Regions from separate parts of the Vibrio sp. TBV020 genome, predicted to be linked through region 4. Evidence: predicted binding sites of a transcription regulator. Region 4 holds the regulator's gene; each other region holds the start of a gene.

The links. Region 4 encodes PurR, which represses purine synthesis genes. Its sites were predicted from a motif close to TNANGNAAACGTTTNCNTNA; they were not measured.
Region 1: the regulator PurR is predicted to act here: its motif matches at 1,643-1,662, upstream of folD (bifunctional methylenetetrahydrofolate dehydrogenase/methenyltetrahydrofolate cyclohydrolase FolD).
Region 2: the regulator PurR is predicted to act here: its motif matches at 2,578-2,597, upstream of AAFX28_RS14595 (inosine/guanosine kinase).
Region 3: the regulator PurR is predicted to act here: its motif matches at 2,383-2,402, upstream of AAFX28_RS06800 (formate--tetrahydrofolate ligase).

The regions. Positions count from the first base shown of each region.
Region 1 is NZ_JBEEAQ010000003.1:2,548,779-2,552,994, reverse strand. Features, by position in the region: gene AAFX28_RS19535 (NupC/NupG family nucleoside CNT transporter) at 1-528, shown strand, start outside; gene folD (bifunctional methylenetetrahydrofolate dehydrogenase/methenyltetrahydrofolate cyclohydrolase FolD) at 715-1,575, opposite strand; tRNA gene AAFX28_RS19525 (tRNA-Arg) at 1,777-1,853, shown strand; gene AAFX28_RS19520 (response regulator) at 2,270-3,841, shown strand; gene AAFX28_RS19515 (sulfite exporter TauE/SafE family protein) at 4,070-4,216, opposite strand, start outside.
Region 2 is NZ_JBEEAQ010000003.1:1,427,013-1,431,228, forward strand. Features, by position in the region: gene purB (adenylosuccinate lyase) at 1-103, opposite strand, end outside; gene hflD (high frequency lysogenization protein HflD) at 272-892, opposite strand; gene mnmA (tRNA 2-thiouridine(34) synthase MnmA) at 924-2,048, opposite strand; gene AAFX28_RS14590 (hypothetical protein) at 2,222-2,491, shown strand; gene AAFX28_RS14595 (inosine/guanosine kinase) at 2,688-3,992, shown strand; gene AAFX28_RS14600 (H-NS family nucleoid-associated regulatory protein) at 4,102-4,216, opposite strand, start outside.
Region 3 is NZ_JBEEAQ010000001.1:1,554,530-1,558,745, forward strand. Features, by position in the region: gene AAFX28_RS06795 (DUF294 nucleotidyltransferase-like domain-containing protein) at 1-460, opposite strand, end outside; gene AAFX28_RS06800 (formate--tetrahydrofolate ligase) at 605-2,353, opposite strand; gene AAFX28_RS06805 (hypothetical protein) at 2,598-2,786, opposite strand; gene AAFX28_RS06810 (fatty acid cis/trans isomerase) at 2,824-4,216, opposite strand, start outside.
Region 4 is NZ_JBEEAQ010000003.1:1,225,161-1,229,376, reverse strand. Features, by position in the region: gene torR (two-component system response regulator TorR) at 1-639, opposite strand, end outside; gene torD (molecular chaperone TorD) at 876-1,523, shown strand; gene purR (HTH-type transcriptional repressor PurR) at 1,735-2,742, shown strand; cyclic di-GMP riboswitch class I at 2,887-2,974, shown strand; gene AAFX28_RS13595 (TfoX/Sxy family DNA transformation protein) at 3,107-3,700, shown strand; gene AAFX28_RS13590 (TVP38/TMEM64 family protein) at 3,837-4,216, shown strand, end outside.

The DNA.
Region 1 (4,216 bases), 1.3 Mb from region 4:
GAAATGCCTAGAGCGACTAACGTTGTAGAAGCAATGGCTGATGGCGCTATGTCTGGTCTGCGTATTGCCGTTGCGGTTGGTGCAACACTTTTAGCGTTTATCAGTGTCATCGCGATGCTAAACGGCATGCTAGGCTGGGTTGGTGGATTAATGGGTATGTCACTAAGCTTTGAGTTATTGCTTGGTTACCTATTTGCTCCAGTCGCATGGTTATTAGGCATCCCTTGGGCAGAAGCTGTAACAGCGGGCTCTTTGATTGGCAATAAAGTTGTTGTAAACGAATTCGTAGCCTTCATCCAACTGATGGATGTTAAAGCACAGCTAAGTGAGCACTCACAAGCAATTGTTACTTTTGCATTATGTGGTTTTGCCAATATCTCGACAATGGCAATGCTAATTGGTGGCTTAGGTAGCGTAGTACCGGAAAAGCGTCCATTTATTTCTAAATATGGTTTCCGTGCGATTGCTGCAGGTGTGATGGCAAACCTAATGAGTGCCTCAATTGCGGGTGTGATTCTTAGTTTGTAAGAGCTCTCCTGCGTGTCATTCCATAGAGCGATGAAGGAGAGAGTAGGGAAACTGGTTAAGTTGTTCGACTTACAGAAAGAGATTCCCAACTCGGTCATTCTTCCCTCTCGGGAATGACGGACAAAAAGAAAGGGTTGATGTCTTTAAACATCAACCCTTTTTTAATGCTGTTAAACGCTTTGAGCTCTATTTTTTAGTATGGAATTGTTCGCATGCCAGCATCGTATTTTCAATCAGGCTTGCTACAGTCATCGGGCCTACACCACCTGGTACAGGAGTGATGAAGCTTGCGTTTTCTTTTGCGACTTCGTAATCCACGTCTCCAACCAGTTTGCCTGATTCTAGGCGGTTGATACCTACATCAACCACAACAGCGCCTTTTTTGATCCAATTACCTGGAATAAAGTTAGGTTTACCGACAGCGACAACAACAAGATCTGCTTGGCGAACATGACCTTCTAAATCTTTAGTGAAACGGTGACATGTTGTCGTTGTACAGCCAGCAAGTAGCAATTCAAGTGTCATTGGGCGACCAACGATGTTAGAAGCACCTACAACAACAGCATGCATGCCACGTAGATTGATATTGTAACGATCAAGCAGAGTAACAATGCCTTTAGGCGTACATGAGCGTAGCTTTGGAATGCGCTGCGCTAGACGACCAACGTTGTATGGGTGGAAGCCATCAACATCTTTTTCAGGGTGGATACGCTCTAGTACGTGTGTTGCATCAATGCCAGCAGGAAGAGGTAGCTGAACAAGGATACCGTCAATTTCGTTATCACCATTTAATTCATCAATAAGAGCAAGAAGCTCTTCTTCAGTTGTCGTTGCAGGAAGATCGAAAGACTTTGAGATAAAGCCCACTTCTTCACAAGCGCGACGTTTACTGCCCACATATACCTGAGATGCTGGATCTTCTCCAACTAAGACTACCGCAAGACCAGGAGCACGAAGTCCTGCTTCTTTACGAGCTTTCACTCGTGCGGCTACTTCTGAACGAACGGTTTGGGAAATAAGAGTTCCGTCGATATTTTGAGCTGTCATGACATACCTTAAGAATTTATGGCGACTTATTTGCAGCGCATTGTCGCAAATTATTTGACGAACATCTATAAGCAAACGTTTGCTTTGTGGTGTTTTTAATCAAAATAGAATTCCGTGCCCTTTTTTTAGTCAATCAGATCATAATGTTAAACAAAGCCCTTGTTTTAACGGCTCATCCTCGTATAATCCTGTCCCTGTAGCGCGCCCTTAGCTCAGCTGGATAGAGCACGTCCCTTCTAAGGATGTGGTCATAGGTTCGAATCCTATAGGGCGTGCCATTTATTTAGAAAACCCCGATGACTCATTGAGTTATCGGGGTTTTTGCTTTTAATGCTCTCTAAATAATCCAATCACGTACTCCATATTGCCTCTTTCTAGTTTACTCACAAAGGTAGGGGCTATTTTTAACGGAATTAGTCAGTTTCTTCTTATGTTAAGTTCTTTATGATTTGAAAAATGAATCAATTAGAAATGATGAAGTTTATCTTAAGTTATTGAAATAAAATATTTAATTTACTTTTTAGATTGATTGATTTGTAAATTTTTCTCTGTTTGTGTATTTAGAACATCGAGTTAAAAGACGAAAGGGTTCTCTTCATTTTCGTCAAAGTTTAGATATAGCGATAGATACGAATAAATGGCCCGCAACTTAGATCTAAGAAACAAGCGAATATTGATTGTCGAGGAAAACAGCATGTTCGCTTCCTCAATCAAAAATATGCTGAAAAAAATGGGTGGGGAAGATGACAAGGTGTTTAAAGCACAGAACATCGTGACCTACCGTCATTTGATCAATCAACGTTCATTTGATGTCATTATTTGTTCTTACACCAGCAGAAAAAGAGTCGTTGGCGAACGTTACTACTACCTCTACCAACAGAGCTTAGCGTTTTCGAAAAAGTGTTCATTCATCATGGTTGCGAATAGTGATGATGAACAGCAACTCCAAGAAGTAGAGGAATTAAATCTTGATAACATTCTTGGGCATCCATTCAATTATATTCAATTGAAACAGACCTTGACGGTTAGCCTGCTTAAGCGAGATGTTTTACTCGCGGTACATAAACATCTTGTTCTCGGTTACTTTGAAAGCGTCATGCGTATTTGTGATGCTCAGCTGAAGCGTAAAGGACCTAAGTGGTTTGGTTGTCATAAAGTTGTGATCGATTTTTATATCGAACAAGAAAATTTTGCAGCAGCATTTGAGACTCTTGAGCGCCTTCATCTACAAGTGAAACATCCCTGGCCTTTAGCTACGTTGATATCGCTCCATCATGAATTAGGAAATATCGATAGGGCATTGGCTTTAGCTTATGAGTATGAATTGTTGGACTACCCAACTGATCCACTCGTGTCGCAAATCACCGCTTATCAGTCAGTGTTAGAAAGTGATGTGGAGCGTGCGGTTGAGGTGATGAATAAGCTTTGTCTTCGTTTTCCTCATCGTGTTGAGCTGACGGTAAATTGTTCGATGCTTCATGCAGGGATAGGTGCTTATCAGACCGCGAAATGTTGTATTGATAAAGTCGATTACGAGTCGATCGTAAATCAAGACCAGCAAATACAAGTTGAAGAATTGCGTTTGTTTTTAGACCTTGTCATTGCGTTCCAAACTAAAAGGAAGTTGAACCCTGCGACGGTAAAAGCAACGCTCAATCAAATGATTGTGATGAAAGAAAATCCAGAGGGTGATTCTCATAAGTTAACTAAAGGCATCTACCATCTCTTGCTGCAGATGAATAGCTTTAATCCGGTTTACTCACCCAAGAGACTTGATGCCATGTATTCAAAAACGAAGTGGTTGCATCGTAAACTGATTCTTATAGCCGTAGCTCTGCATATAGGCTGTTTAGAGCTTGTTAAAAAATGGTCTATAGAATTGAAGCAACAAAGCCAGCCTAAGAAAGACTTTACCATGGCGGTCAATGACTTGATTTTAAAACGTGTTGATGTCCGTCTTGCCAATAAATTGAGTGCTATAAAAATAGCCCAAGAGAAAGAGTCTGCCGGTGGTGTGATTGATTCGTTGGCGATCAAAGCGAAAGAAGTCCCATATTTCATTAATAACCACTCGCACTTCATCAACGCCATGTTGAAGTATAATGTGGCTGAACATCATGACCTACAGCAGCTTGGTGAGCAGTTCTCGACCAGTGTTAATATTGTGATTGCCAATTTGATGAAGCAAGATGCCGCTCACCCGAAAGTGAGTAAAATTCTACAAGCGAAGCAAATTGTTGAGCAAAGAATACAAAGCGTCGCATAAAACTAAACAAAAAAAGCCAGCAAAAGAGCTGGCACGACAGAGTGTGATTAAACAATGCTGGAAATGTTTAGGAGCTTATCATCGTTAATGAAGAATTCATTATTGTGTTGCACCTGTGAGCAAAGACATCACTAAGAAGAGAAGGGAGAGATAGTAACTCTATCTTGTTATAAGAAGCTGCGGTCTTAGTAAGGTACCGCAGCTTTGTTTTTTCTAATAACCTTACGGTTACGCAGTTGCAGCTTCGTTAGCTTTAGCTTCTTCGTCTGCTTTACGAATTGCAGCTACTTTCTTACCAAAAGCAAGTTGGCAAAGCGCTAGAGCACCGAAAGCTACACCTAAACATAGTGCTGCAGGTAGGTCAGCGGCACCTTT
Region 2 (4,216 bases), 200 kb from region 4:
ACTTTAGTAGGCCAAACTCACTAAAGATGCTGCGAAGTGCAATAGTTTTACTTCCGTAACGACCGTCTACTGGTGAAACAGCAGTCAATGCTGACAGTTCCATGATGTTCTCCTGAAAATTGAGTTTCGAAATTTTGAGAGCTTTATACCAGTATCTGACGCGTTTGTCACGAATATTGCGCAAACGTTTGCGTGAGTGTTGTTCTGGTATAAGGAAAGTTGTACCTGAGTACAAAAAATAAGCTCGCGTCTATGCGCGAGCTTATAGTGATTATGACATTCTAGCGAGTAGAATCTGGGCCTGTTCGACCATCTTCTTACGGCCGAAAATCAAGTGGCGGCGTTTACCACCTACTTGACGCCATAAAACAGCACTTCGAATACCAGAAAGCAGTAGAGCACGCACTTTATGTTGATTTGAAGTTTGCTGAAGCACTGCTGGAGTACCCGTCACTTGAATACGTGGCCCAACTGGACTAATCACATCAAGATAAACGCTAGCAAGGTTACTTAGCATCTGTTCATCAAGCAGTTCAAAATGATCCAATTGGCGTTCAAGCATTTGAATACGATCACCAAGCTGAGACATCGCGTCGTTGCGAGTCTGAAGTTTACGCTCTAGAGCCATTAAGCTAATGATGTAACGAGTAATCTCACTACCAGTCGGAGTGCTATCAATGCCTTTGACTAAGCATTCTAGGCCTAACTTCAAATCAATTTCACGACCATAAACACCTACTGTATTGCTAGGGCTGGTGTTTAAGATCGCTTTTAAAGAAGTTTCAAACGCGTCAGAGTCACAGTGACCGTTTTTAGCGACTTGTTGTACCAGAGCAACGGCCTGGCAGATTCCAGCAAATGCGATAGTGCGGTCGTAAAGTGTGTTAGCCACGTAATTCTACTCCTAAATGGTTACGATTAATTTAAATACGCTCTTCGATGATACCGCCGCCTAGGCAGACTTCATCTTTATAGAAGACAGCAGATTGCCCTGGCGTAACAGCAACTTGCGGTTCGTCAAAGATAACTTTGATGTTTTCATCATCGATAGGGATGATAGTACATGGGATATCTGTTTGGCGGTAGCGAGTTTTTACAGTGCATTGTAACGGTTCTTTAATCGCTTCACGATCTACCCAGTGTAGTTGAGAGGCGATTAAACCTTGAGATTTCAGCATTGGGTGATCTTTACCCTGAACGGCAATTAGGACGTTGCGTTTAAGGTCTTTGTCACCAACAAACCACGGATCTTCGTTACCGCCGCCGCCTTTTTGACCACCAATATGTAGGCCTTTACGCTGACCAAGAGTGTGGTACATCAAACCATTGTGCTTGCCGATCACTTTGCCTTCTGGTGTTTCAATGTCACCTGGCTGTGCAGGCAAGTATCGACCTAAGAAATCAGTAAACTTGCGCTCGCCGATAAAACAGATACCCGTTGAATCTTTTTTCTTCGCAGTGATGAGATCTTGTTCTTCAGCGATACGGCGAACTTCAGGCTTCTCTAGTTCACCAACAGGGAACAGGCTGCGTGCCACTTGCTCACTGCTTAATGTGTATAAGAAGTAACTTTGGTCTTTGTTGCCGTCTAAGCCGCGGAGCATTTTTGCTTTTTCACCTTCAGCTGTAGGGAAAGTTCGGCGTACGTAGTGACCCATAGCAATATAGTCTGCGTCTAGTACTTCATCCGCAAATTCTAAGAAAGCTTTAAATTTGATTTCTTTATTGCAAAGAATATCAGGGTTTGGTGTACGACCCGCTTTATACTCAGCAAGGAAGTATTCAAATACGTTGTCCCAGTATTCCGCAGCAAAGTTAATTGTATGTAGGTGAATGCCTAGCTTGTCACACACTGCTTGTGCGTCGGCCAGATCTTCTGCTGCTGTACAGTACTCTTCATTGTCATCTTCTTCCCAGTTCTTCATGAACAGGCCTTCTACTTGGTAGCCTTGTTGCTTGAGAAGGTAAGCAGAAACCGATGAATCAACACCGCCGGACATGCCAACGATGACTTTCTTTTGACTGTTATCAGTACAGTTGTCAGACATTACTAAACACCACTTAATTTAACTGGACGCAGATTTTATCAGAAAGCGTGCCAGTGGGACAGATCCGAGACTGAAATCACACTTCCAATTTTCACTATATCTGCGGTTTTACGAGTATAGAATGGCTATATATGGCATAGTAAGCGGAATTCAAGTCAATACGAGAAAATAATATGACTGATGAAAATCAGATGATGGGTGAAGAGCAGCTAGTTGAAGTAATTGAAAACCAATTGGCTGATGGAAGCCCTATCAAAACAAAAGAAACGTTGATGCGCCTGATGATGACAGGAACACCTCGTGATGAGGCGGTAGCAATGATGGCATGCGCAGTAGCGATCGAAATATTTGATGTGATGAAGAATGGTAACGAGTTTGACCTAAAACGTTATTCTGAAAATTTAGATTCACTACCTGATCTAAGTTTTATGGAAGGCGAGTAACTTTTATGGTGGATTAATGCAGAGTGTTAATCCGCTTTTTTATTCCTCTTATTTATTACACCTAAAGTTGTTCACAAAATTATTACTCTTGCAAACGTTTGCTATAATTCCACGTGTTGCCGCGCTAATCAGTGCGAGGTAGAATCCGGCTTCTTTTCATCCCTTATTCCGAACTCTTTACTGCAGAAGCATAGCTATGAAATTTCCTGGTCAACGTAAATCTAAGCATTACTTTCCTGTTCATGCCCGTGATCCGCTTGTAAGCCAATCACAAGAAAGCAAAAAAATGTCGCGCACGCATATCATCGGTATTGACCAAACTTTGGTTGATATTGAAGCTAAGGTGAGCAGTGAACTGATCGACAAATACAATCTGAGTAAGGGACATTCTTTAGTTATTGATGATGCGACTGCAGAAGCGTTATACAACGAACTAAAAGAACGTGAGTTGATCACTAATGAATACGCTGGTGGTACGATTGGTAATACGCTTCATAACTACTCAGTATTAGCCGATGACCGTTCTACGTTATTGGGTGTAATGAGCCAAGATATTAAGATCGGCAGCTACGGTTACCGTTATTTATGTAATACGTCGAGCCGTATGGATTTAAACCACCTTCAAGGTGTTGAAGGTGCTATTGGTCGTTGTTTCGCGCTTATTACTGAGGACGGCGAACGTACGTTTGCTATCAGTGAAGGTCAAATGAACCAACTGAAGCCTGAGAGCATCCCAGAGAAAATCTTCAAAAATGCATCAGCGCTTGTTTTGACGGCGTATTTGGTTCGTTGCAAAGAAGGTGACCCAATGCCTGAAGCAACAATGAAGGCTATTGAGTATGCTAAGAAGCATGACGTACCGGTTGTATTGACTCTAGGAACTAAGTTCGTGATTCAAGATGATCCTAAATTCTGGCAAGACTTCTTACGTGACCATGTTTCTGTTGTTGCAATGAATGAAGACGAAGCAGAAGCGCTAACAGGCGAGTCAGAACCACTTGCAGCGTCAGATAAAGCACTAGAATGGGTTGATCTTGTACTATGTACTGCCGGCCCAGTGGGTTTATTTATGGCAGGTTATACAGAAGACTCGGCGAAGCGTGAAACGTCACTACCATTGTTGCCAGGTAGCATTGCTGAGTTCAACCGTTATGAATTTAGTCGCCCAGCATCGAAAGAATTGTGTGACAACCCTATTAAGGTTTATTCACATATTGCTCCATATATGGGTGGACCAGAGAAAATTAAGAATACTAATGGTGCGGGCGATGCAGCGTTATCTGCGTTACTACACGATATGGCAGCGAATAAATACCATAGAGAGAATGTACCGAATTCCAGTAAGCATGCTCACTCTTACTTAACATATTCATCTTTTTCTCAAGTTTGTAAATATTCAAACCGAGCAAGTTATGAGGTGTTGGTTCAACACTCGCCACGTTTATCCCGTGGTTTACCAGAGCGTGAAGATAGCTTAGAAGAAGCGTACTGGGAACGTTAATTTTCAGTTTGAATTAATATTAGCCTCACATTTGTGGGGCTTAATAGTATTTTAGACAATAAAAAAAGCGCCTATTTGGCGCTTTTTACTTTAATACGAATAAGTGTAATTAGATTAGGAAGTCTTCTAGAGACTTACCTGCGTCCAATTGCTCTTGGATTGCAGAAGGTGTACGACCTTGGCCTGTCCAAGTTTTTTCTTCGCCAGTTGCATCTACATATTTG
Region 3 (4,216 bases), on a different contig from region 4:
TGCGAACTTTAGATGTGGTTAGGTCGTTCTGTTCATTACTGTTCGATACGGTTTGACGCAAACGAGCGTTATCTTCTACCTCGACAAAGTCGGCGAAAGCTTCATGGTTTTCGTAAAGCTCTTGGAAAACAACCTCTGGAATACAGTAAAGCAAGCTATCTTTCATTGCTTTTGCAGGGAAGCGAACTTTGTTGTTGGTCAGTAAACCCATTTGGCCAAATAGCGCACCTTCATCAAGGCGATTGTATAGCTCGCCTTTGCGTCGATAAACTTCGATAATGCCACTTCTCACCATGTACAAGTCGTGGATCTCATCGCCAAAGTGTATAACGGGTGTCTCTTCACGGTAGTAGGAGATTTCTACGTGCTTAGTAACGTAATTAAGAACATCATCTTCGAGTTCATCGAATGGAGGGTGTTGGGAAAGGAAATTCTTTATTTCCAGTAGCTCTGCTTCCATGAAAAATCCAGTTCTGAGAGGGTATTAGCTTAATGGTACATGATCTTGGGGGGAAGTTCATGGCTTGTCGATCGTGCGTATACAAAAGAGGCCTAACCTGACAAGTTAAGCCTCTTAAAGGGGGAGCAGTAAGTGAAGTGAGGGTTAGCTCAAACCAATGATGTTTCCGTTATCATCTAGGTCTAAGTTCATGAATGCGGGCTTATCTGGGAGTCCCGGCATAGTCATCACATTGCCACATAGAGCATAAATAAAGCCAGCACCCGCGCACAGTTTTAACTCTCGAATGGACACGTCAAAACCGCTTGGTGCGCCTTTGATACTGCCATCCGTAGAAATCGACAAAGGCGTTTTGGCTAAACATACAGCCAGTTTGTCAAAGCCGTTCGCTTTGAGTTCTTTGAGCTGTTGTTTTGCTGTGTCACTAAGCGTAATACTTGCTGCGCCGTAACCAGCTTCAGCCACGGCCATCAGTTTCTCTTCAGTGCTTTGTTCAAATTTGTATAGTGGCGTAAAGTTAGAGCCCTTTGCGCATTGACCAAGCACTTTTTCTGCGAGCACTACCGTTCCTTCACCACCTTTCACAAATCCTTCACTAATGGCGACTTCTACGTTATTCGGTAGTGACTCAACCATCTCTTTGAGAGCGTATAGCTCAGCGTCACTGTCTTGTGGGAATCGGTTGATTGCAACCACAGCTGGTACACCATACTTGTTGACGTTATTGATATGCCATTTAAGGTTTTCGAAACCAGCGGCAAGCGCGTTCGCATCATCTTCGAACAGCGAATCTGGAATAGGTTGACCAGGTTTAAGATCATACAAGCCAGAGTTAGCTTTCAGCCCACGTAAAGTTGCCACAATAACCGCACAATCTGGCGCTTTACCTGACACTTGAGCTTTAATATTGCATGCTTTTTCAAAGCCCATGTCAGAGCCAAAACCACCTTCAGTCACGGTAAATTCACTGAGTTTTGTTGCAATGTTGTCAGCAATAATGGAAGAGTTACCGTGGGCAATATTTGCAAACGGTCCTGCATGTATGAGAGTAGGGACTCCCTCAAGTGTTTGCATTAACGTTGGTTCAATCGCTTCTTTCATACTGACGGCCATCGCCCCCGCAACCTGAAGATCTTCGGCGGTTACTGGTTTCCCATCAAGGTCATAAGCAACCACGATTCTGCCAATACGTTTTCTTAGATCTCGTAAATCCGTTGCAAGAGCAAGAATGGCCATTAACTCAGATGCAGCCGAAATATCGAAGCCATCTTCTCGTTCATATCCGTTGATGACTTTACCCGGTTCATTTCGACCTACCGTGACCATTCGTAAAGCCCGGTCATTATGGTCCATGACGCGTTTCCAAACTACGCGTTGTGGGTCAATACGGAGGGCGTTTAAGCCACTGCGAGTTTCAAAGTCGTCATAACCGTTGCGTTGTTCGTGATAGATACGAGCGTCGATTGCAGCAGCTGCAAGGTTATGCGCAGCGGTTACAGCATGTATATCGCCCGTTAAATGTAAGTTTAGTTCTTCCATGGGAGCGACTTGTGAATAGCCACCGCCAGCTGCACCACCTTTGACACCGAAAACCGGTCCCATTGAAGGCTGACGAATACAAGCCGTTACTGAACGATTGAGCTTCGAGATACCTTGAGCAAGGCCAATGGTCGTTACAGTCTTACCTTCGCCCAATGGTGTTGGGGTAATTGCTGTCACTAGGATCAATTTACCGGTATCACACTGGCTTAGACGCTTAAGGCTGTCTAGAGAAACTTTTGCTTTGTATTTACCTTGGCTGGCATATTCTCCTTCGAGCAGGCCAGCTTGTGTGGCAACCTCAGTGATAGAAGCAAGTGGAGTATTTCGACAGATATCAATATCAGACAGCATAAAACCCTCGGAGTGGACAGGTTAAAAAGTTAAGCAATCGTTTGCGTGGAGATAATATCGGCAAAATTATCTTTGTAAAGCGGACTGAGCCAGTTGTATGTCTCTGTGGGGGATTATACGTTGTACACCTGATCCAAATCAAAAGAATCGTGCGCTGTTTCCAACTAAACGCACATAGCAGTCAGAAGAGTATCAATAAAAAAAGTGCCCAGAGAAGGACACTTTTGTTGATATTTAGGCGGTATTAGAACCAATCGTCTTCAGGAAATAGCTTTCCCTCTGGTGCGTATGGGTCATCATCAAAAGGGTGGGCGGCTTTACTTCGCAAACTATCCAGTTGGTGCTCTAGCATTTGGACAGTGTCGTAATCACCTTCAGAACAAGCGACGTAAATCTGTTGTTCAAGTGCTCTGATGCTATCATCAATACCCATAGTCTCCTCCCTATCTGCTACATACGCTGTTACAGCACTATCTATTCTCAAATCTATTGTAGTCTAGAAGTCCAAATTCGATAGGCTGATTCTCTTTGTACCACGCATGAACTCTGTCACTGAAAGGCCAAAACTCATCCGAGCTTCGACGAATTGCGAATGTATCCAAAAGCTTAACGTAGTCTTCTTCTGTCTTAATATTTTTCAGCATGTCGACTAGTTTTGGAATTTCTTGCTCGCTCAGAGATAGGTACGCTGCTGGGTAGCTACCGATCACTCCACGAACCAACGTCAGGTCATCATTTTTCACATCACGATTGCTCTCTTCGTCAAATAGGCTCGAAATGTTGGTGTGAGCGTTGTTGTGAAGAAGAGTGAAAAGTTGATCTTCGCCTTGCTCGGACTTAATCATCATCATCACAATCTGTGGGACATAGACAAGTCCTTCGCCCTTGATGCTATCAATGCTGCGCAGTAGTGATTCATTAGCCTGAGAAAAGCCTGTTTGCTCTATTTTGTAGCGGTTGTTCAAGATAGGGCTCATTTGAGTTTTGATGATGTCGTAAAGCTCTGCTTTTGGATCATCCGTTTGGTATGGTACCTGAGTTGGCTGATCGAAAGGCTTAACATTACGTTGTAAGAAATCACTCATCTGGCGGCTTTGGTTTTGATACCAACTAGACTGTTCTTCGTGACGTACATCTCTTGGAAGTAATGCAACGAAGTTACTTTCACCTTCTAGACGTAAGAAATCCATGAACATTCGAGTGATCAATTGGTGACCAAAGTTACCATAAACATCAAACCCTGCGACTAAGAGATAGTGAATACGCTCAATCAGAGCATAATCAAGAATCCATGCAGTTTTTGGTGGAGTGCCAACCATACCTTGCACCACTGATGCACTATCAAAGTGTCTAAACACGGTAAGGGCGGCGTTAGGGTTTGTGCCATGGCCAGTCCAAAGCACATCCGTAGTTAGGAACTTACCGCCTTCGAACCACTTGTTGATGAAGTCGGACTTAGCTTCAAGGTAGCGCGCTTGCTGACGTGAATAACTCACCCAGTTGGTGACGGGTAGAGTATTGCTCTCTAGCTCCCCTGGCAGCTTAAGATTGTCAGCTTGTGAACGATAAAACTCGTTAATTTCTGGAAGGTCAGCTTTATCTGGATCAACAAAGAATACCCAGAAACGATCGTTAATAACGTTCAGTGCTAATTGACCGCGACAAACTGGACCTTTAATGAAAGCATTAATTGTATTTTGAGCATTATCCAACATGAACTTGAAGCGCGCGTTTACGGGCAGTTCAATGAAAGCAGTCATTGGGTTAGCTGCAATTTCTGGCTCGTAACTTGGAAGCTTAGCTACGTTATAATCAGCATCAATGAACCATTCCTTCCAATTTGTCAGTCTTTCATGGTTCAAC
Region 4 (4,216 bases):
CTTTGCACGCATACGACGAATCAATACATCGATAGTTCGATCGTTAGGCGCATCTACACGGTGGCTAATCATGTTTAAAATACGTTCGCGGCTTAACACTTGGTTCGGGTACGAAGAAAGCGCCACCAGAAGCTCATATTCAGCTTTCGTTAACTTAACTGGTTCACCGTTGCGGCTTAACGCTCGACGTTGAACATCAAACGTCCAGTCACCGAAGCGAACCATGTTCTCGTTTGATTTGTCGCTCTCTGTATTTCCAGACACATTACGTGCTGCTGAAATTCGCCAAAGCAAGTTTTTTACTCGAACTAATAGCTCGCGCAGTTCAAAAGGTTTCGTGACATAATCGTCTGCACCCATTTCTAGGCCAACAATTTTATCAATGCTATCCGTGCGTCCTGTTACCAGGATAATTCCAATGTCTGACTGACTGCGAAGTTCGCGAGTTAGCATTAAACCATCTTCACCAGGCAGGTTAATGTCCAACATCACCAAATCAATCGCATTACTTTGTAGCATGTCACGCATTTGCTCGCCGCTTTCAGCTTCGCTTACGTCGTACCCTTCATTCTGAAAGTAACCAACTAGCTTGCTGCGAGTAACTGCGTCATCTTCTACAACTAGTACGTGATAACTCATCTACACCACTTAATTTACATTGGGATTTGCTCTTTCTATTATTCTATTCATAAATAGTAACATTTCTAGTATTTATCACTTTAAAAACTAGAAAGATGATTTTTTATTGATTCAAGACAAAACTTTTCTAGGCATTAATATCTTCCAACATTCCTATTTATCTTGTCATACAAGCCGTTACCGCTATTCATTTTTATTCGTTACAATATCGGTAATTATTTGGGGAGTAATACCTAATGAAAGAAATCAAAACATTTAACGAACAACGTGCAGAAATCTATTGGTGGCTATCTAGCCTTTTCGCAACTGAGCTAACTGAAGAAAATATCGCACAATACCAATCACCAGAGATTCGTACTTTCTTAACTGGATTGGGTGAGAACGAACAACTAAAGCCTGCTATCACCCGTATTACGGATGCGCTGAACCGACTAATGGATCGTGAAGATGCTCAATTAGAGCTAGCTGCAGACTTTTGTGACCTTTTCTTAAAATCCGATAAGGACTCAGCACTTCCATACGCGTCTATGTACATTGGTAAATCGGGTCTACTGAATGACACTCCAGCCAAAGAGATGGAAGCATTAATGGCCGAGCATGGCGTCGAGGTAGACAAAAAACTCAACGAACCAGCCGATCACATTGCAATTGAACTCGATTTCTTGGGTAACTTAATCGTGGGTTCAAATAAATCGGAAGATGAAAGCCAACTAGAAGAGGCATTCAAGGCTCAAGAAGCATTTATTCAGCAGCATCTGTTGAGCTGGGTGCCACAGTTCTCAAACAAGTGCCAGAAATTCGATGAGTTTGGTTTCTACTCAGCTATTAGCACATTGACAGTCGCTTTCTTAGAGTTGGATTGCCGCTATCTGCTAGGCGAATAAAGACAAACATTGTGACCTCTCGCAGGTTGCACTAGCGTTTTTTGTTTGCTCTTAAGTGTTTTGCGGTCTAATATTGTGACCGCAAACGATAAAAACAAACGAATCAAATACAAACCGCTAAATAGAGCGGTTTTTGTGTTTCTGATACTTTCTGCCTAAATATTCTAAACTGAATATTAACTCAAGGCAGTCATCGACAGGACAGAACCTTATGGCCACTATAAAAGACGTTGCTCGCCTTGCTGGTGTATCGACGACAACTGTGTCACATGTAATTAATAAAACTCGCTTTGTTGCTGAAGCTACGCAAGAAAAAGTAATGGAAGCAGTGACTGAACTGAACTACGCACCTAGTGCCGTTGCACGTAGCCTGAAGTGCAATACGACACGTACGATTGGTATGCTAGTGACTCAGTCAACGAACCTTTTCTTCTCTGAAGTCATAGATGGTGTAGAGAGCTACTGTTACCGCCAAGGCTATACGCTGATCTTGTGTAACACGGGTGGTATCTATGAGAAGCAGCGCGACTACATTCGCATGCTGGCTGAAAAGCGCGTTGATGGCATTCTTGTTATGTGTTCTGACTTAACAGAAGAGTTAAGTGAGATGCTCGACCGTCACAAAGACATCCCTAAAGTAGTTATGGACTGGGGCCCAGAGAGCTCACAAGCAGACAAGATCATCGATAACTCAGAAGAAGGCGGCTACTTAGCGACGAAATACTTGATCGAACGCGGTCATACAGACGTCGCCTGCCTAAGTGGTCACTTTGAAAAAGCTGCATGTCAGGAACGTATTCGTGGCTTCAAGCGTGCGATGAATGAAGCGAACCTACCAGTTAACGAAGATTGGATTCTAGAAGGTAACTTCGAGTGTGATACCGCTGTACTTGCAGCAGATCAAATCGTTGCTATGGACAAAAAGCCAACTGCAATTTTCTGCTTCAACGACACGATGGCCCTTGGCTTAATGAGCCGCTTGCAGCAGAAAGGTATTCGCATTCCAGAAGATATGTCTGTAATTGGCTACGACAACATCGAACTGGCAGAGTACTTCTCACCACCGCTGACGACAGTTCACCAACCAAAACGTCGTGTAGGTAAAAACGCTTTCGAAATTCTACTAGAGCGCATTAAAGACAAAGAGCATGAAAAGCGTATCTTTGAAATGCACCCTGAAATCGTTGAAAGAAATACCGTACAAAACATTAAGAAATAACTTATTTGACATACACTTAGCCAACAAATCTTATTGGCTAAGTGTATAAGTTAGGCTCTATTTATTGAACCAAGATCACACTTATCCTATTCAGGCGTGATGTTCTGCCCAAAATCCATTTATCCTTATTATTGTTCGATTATGCCACGAACAGGGCAAACCATTTCGAAAGAATGGGACGCAAAGCCTCCGGCCTTAAACAATTGATTTGTCTGGTAGCGGGGTTGCCGATGGTAAATATGCACACGTTATATTGAGTATTCTTGTACTCGTATGACACCTGATTGACAAAAAGCCTGCATAATTTTGCTACTCTCTCGGACCTGAATTGGTGGCGTATACATATACACCGAGAATACACAGCATGGATAAACCAATACTAAAAGACTCAATGCGACTGTTTGAGCCCCTAGGCTTAATAAAGTCTCGCTCAATGTTTGGTGGCTTCGGTATTTTTGCCGACGACACTATGTTTGCATTAGTCGTCAATGATAAGTTGCACGTTCGGGCAGACGATGCACTTGCAACGCAATTTAAATCTCTCAGTTTAGAACCTTACGTTTATAAAAAACGTGGCTTTCCCGTCGTCACAAAATACTTCGCTTTAGGCGATGATTGCTTCGACGATACTTCAAAGACTCTTGAGATTGCCCAGGCTGCACTTTCGGCAGCAAACAGTGAAAAGAAAAAACAAGCGAAAGCTAAACCAAACCGCCTAAAAGATCTGCCTAATTTGAGACTCGCAACTGAACGAATGCTCAAGAAAGCAGGGATTGATAGCGTTGAGAACCTAGAAGCAACTGGAGCAGTGGACGCCTTCAAAGCGATTCAATCTTCACACTCTTCAGACGTCAATGTCGAGTTGCTCTGGGCATTGGAAGGCGCAATCAATGGTACTCATTGGTCTGTAATTCCTCATAGCCGTCGCGAAGAGCTCTTAAGCCAATTAAGTCGCTAACGCAATTTCATTTCCTATTTTAAAAAGTCAGCCATTGTGCTGACTTTTTTGTCTTTATTGAAATTTACTGCTTGCTTTCCCTGTCTAGTCTATTAACACTTTGTTTAATCGGCCATGATTCTTGATGGAGCAGCTCATGAATAAAAAAATCATACTAGGCATTATCTTTGTTTTACTTATTGTTTTCCTTGGAATGAACTTTGGCCAGTACCTAACGTTAGAAAATGCTAAAGCACAACAAGCAGAACTTGCACAGTACATCAGAAACAACTTTATTGTCGCAGCACTTACCTATTTCTTAGCCTATGTGGCAATCACTGCATTCTCTATACCCGGTGCCGCTGTTGTCACTTTATTAGGTGGAGCTCTTTTCGGTTTTTCAACCGGGTTACTTATCGTTTCATTTGCCAGTGCAATTGGTGCTACGTTAGCCTTTTTAAGCAGTCGATTTTTACTACGTGATTGGGTACAAGGTAAGTTTGGAGAGAAGTTATCTGCTATCAATAAAGGTGTTGA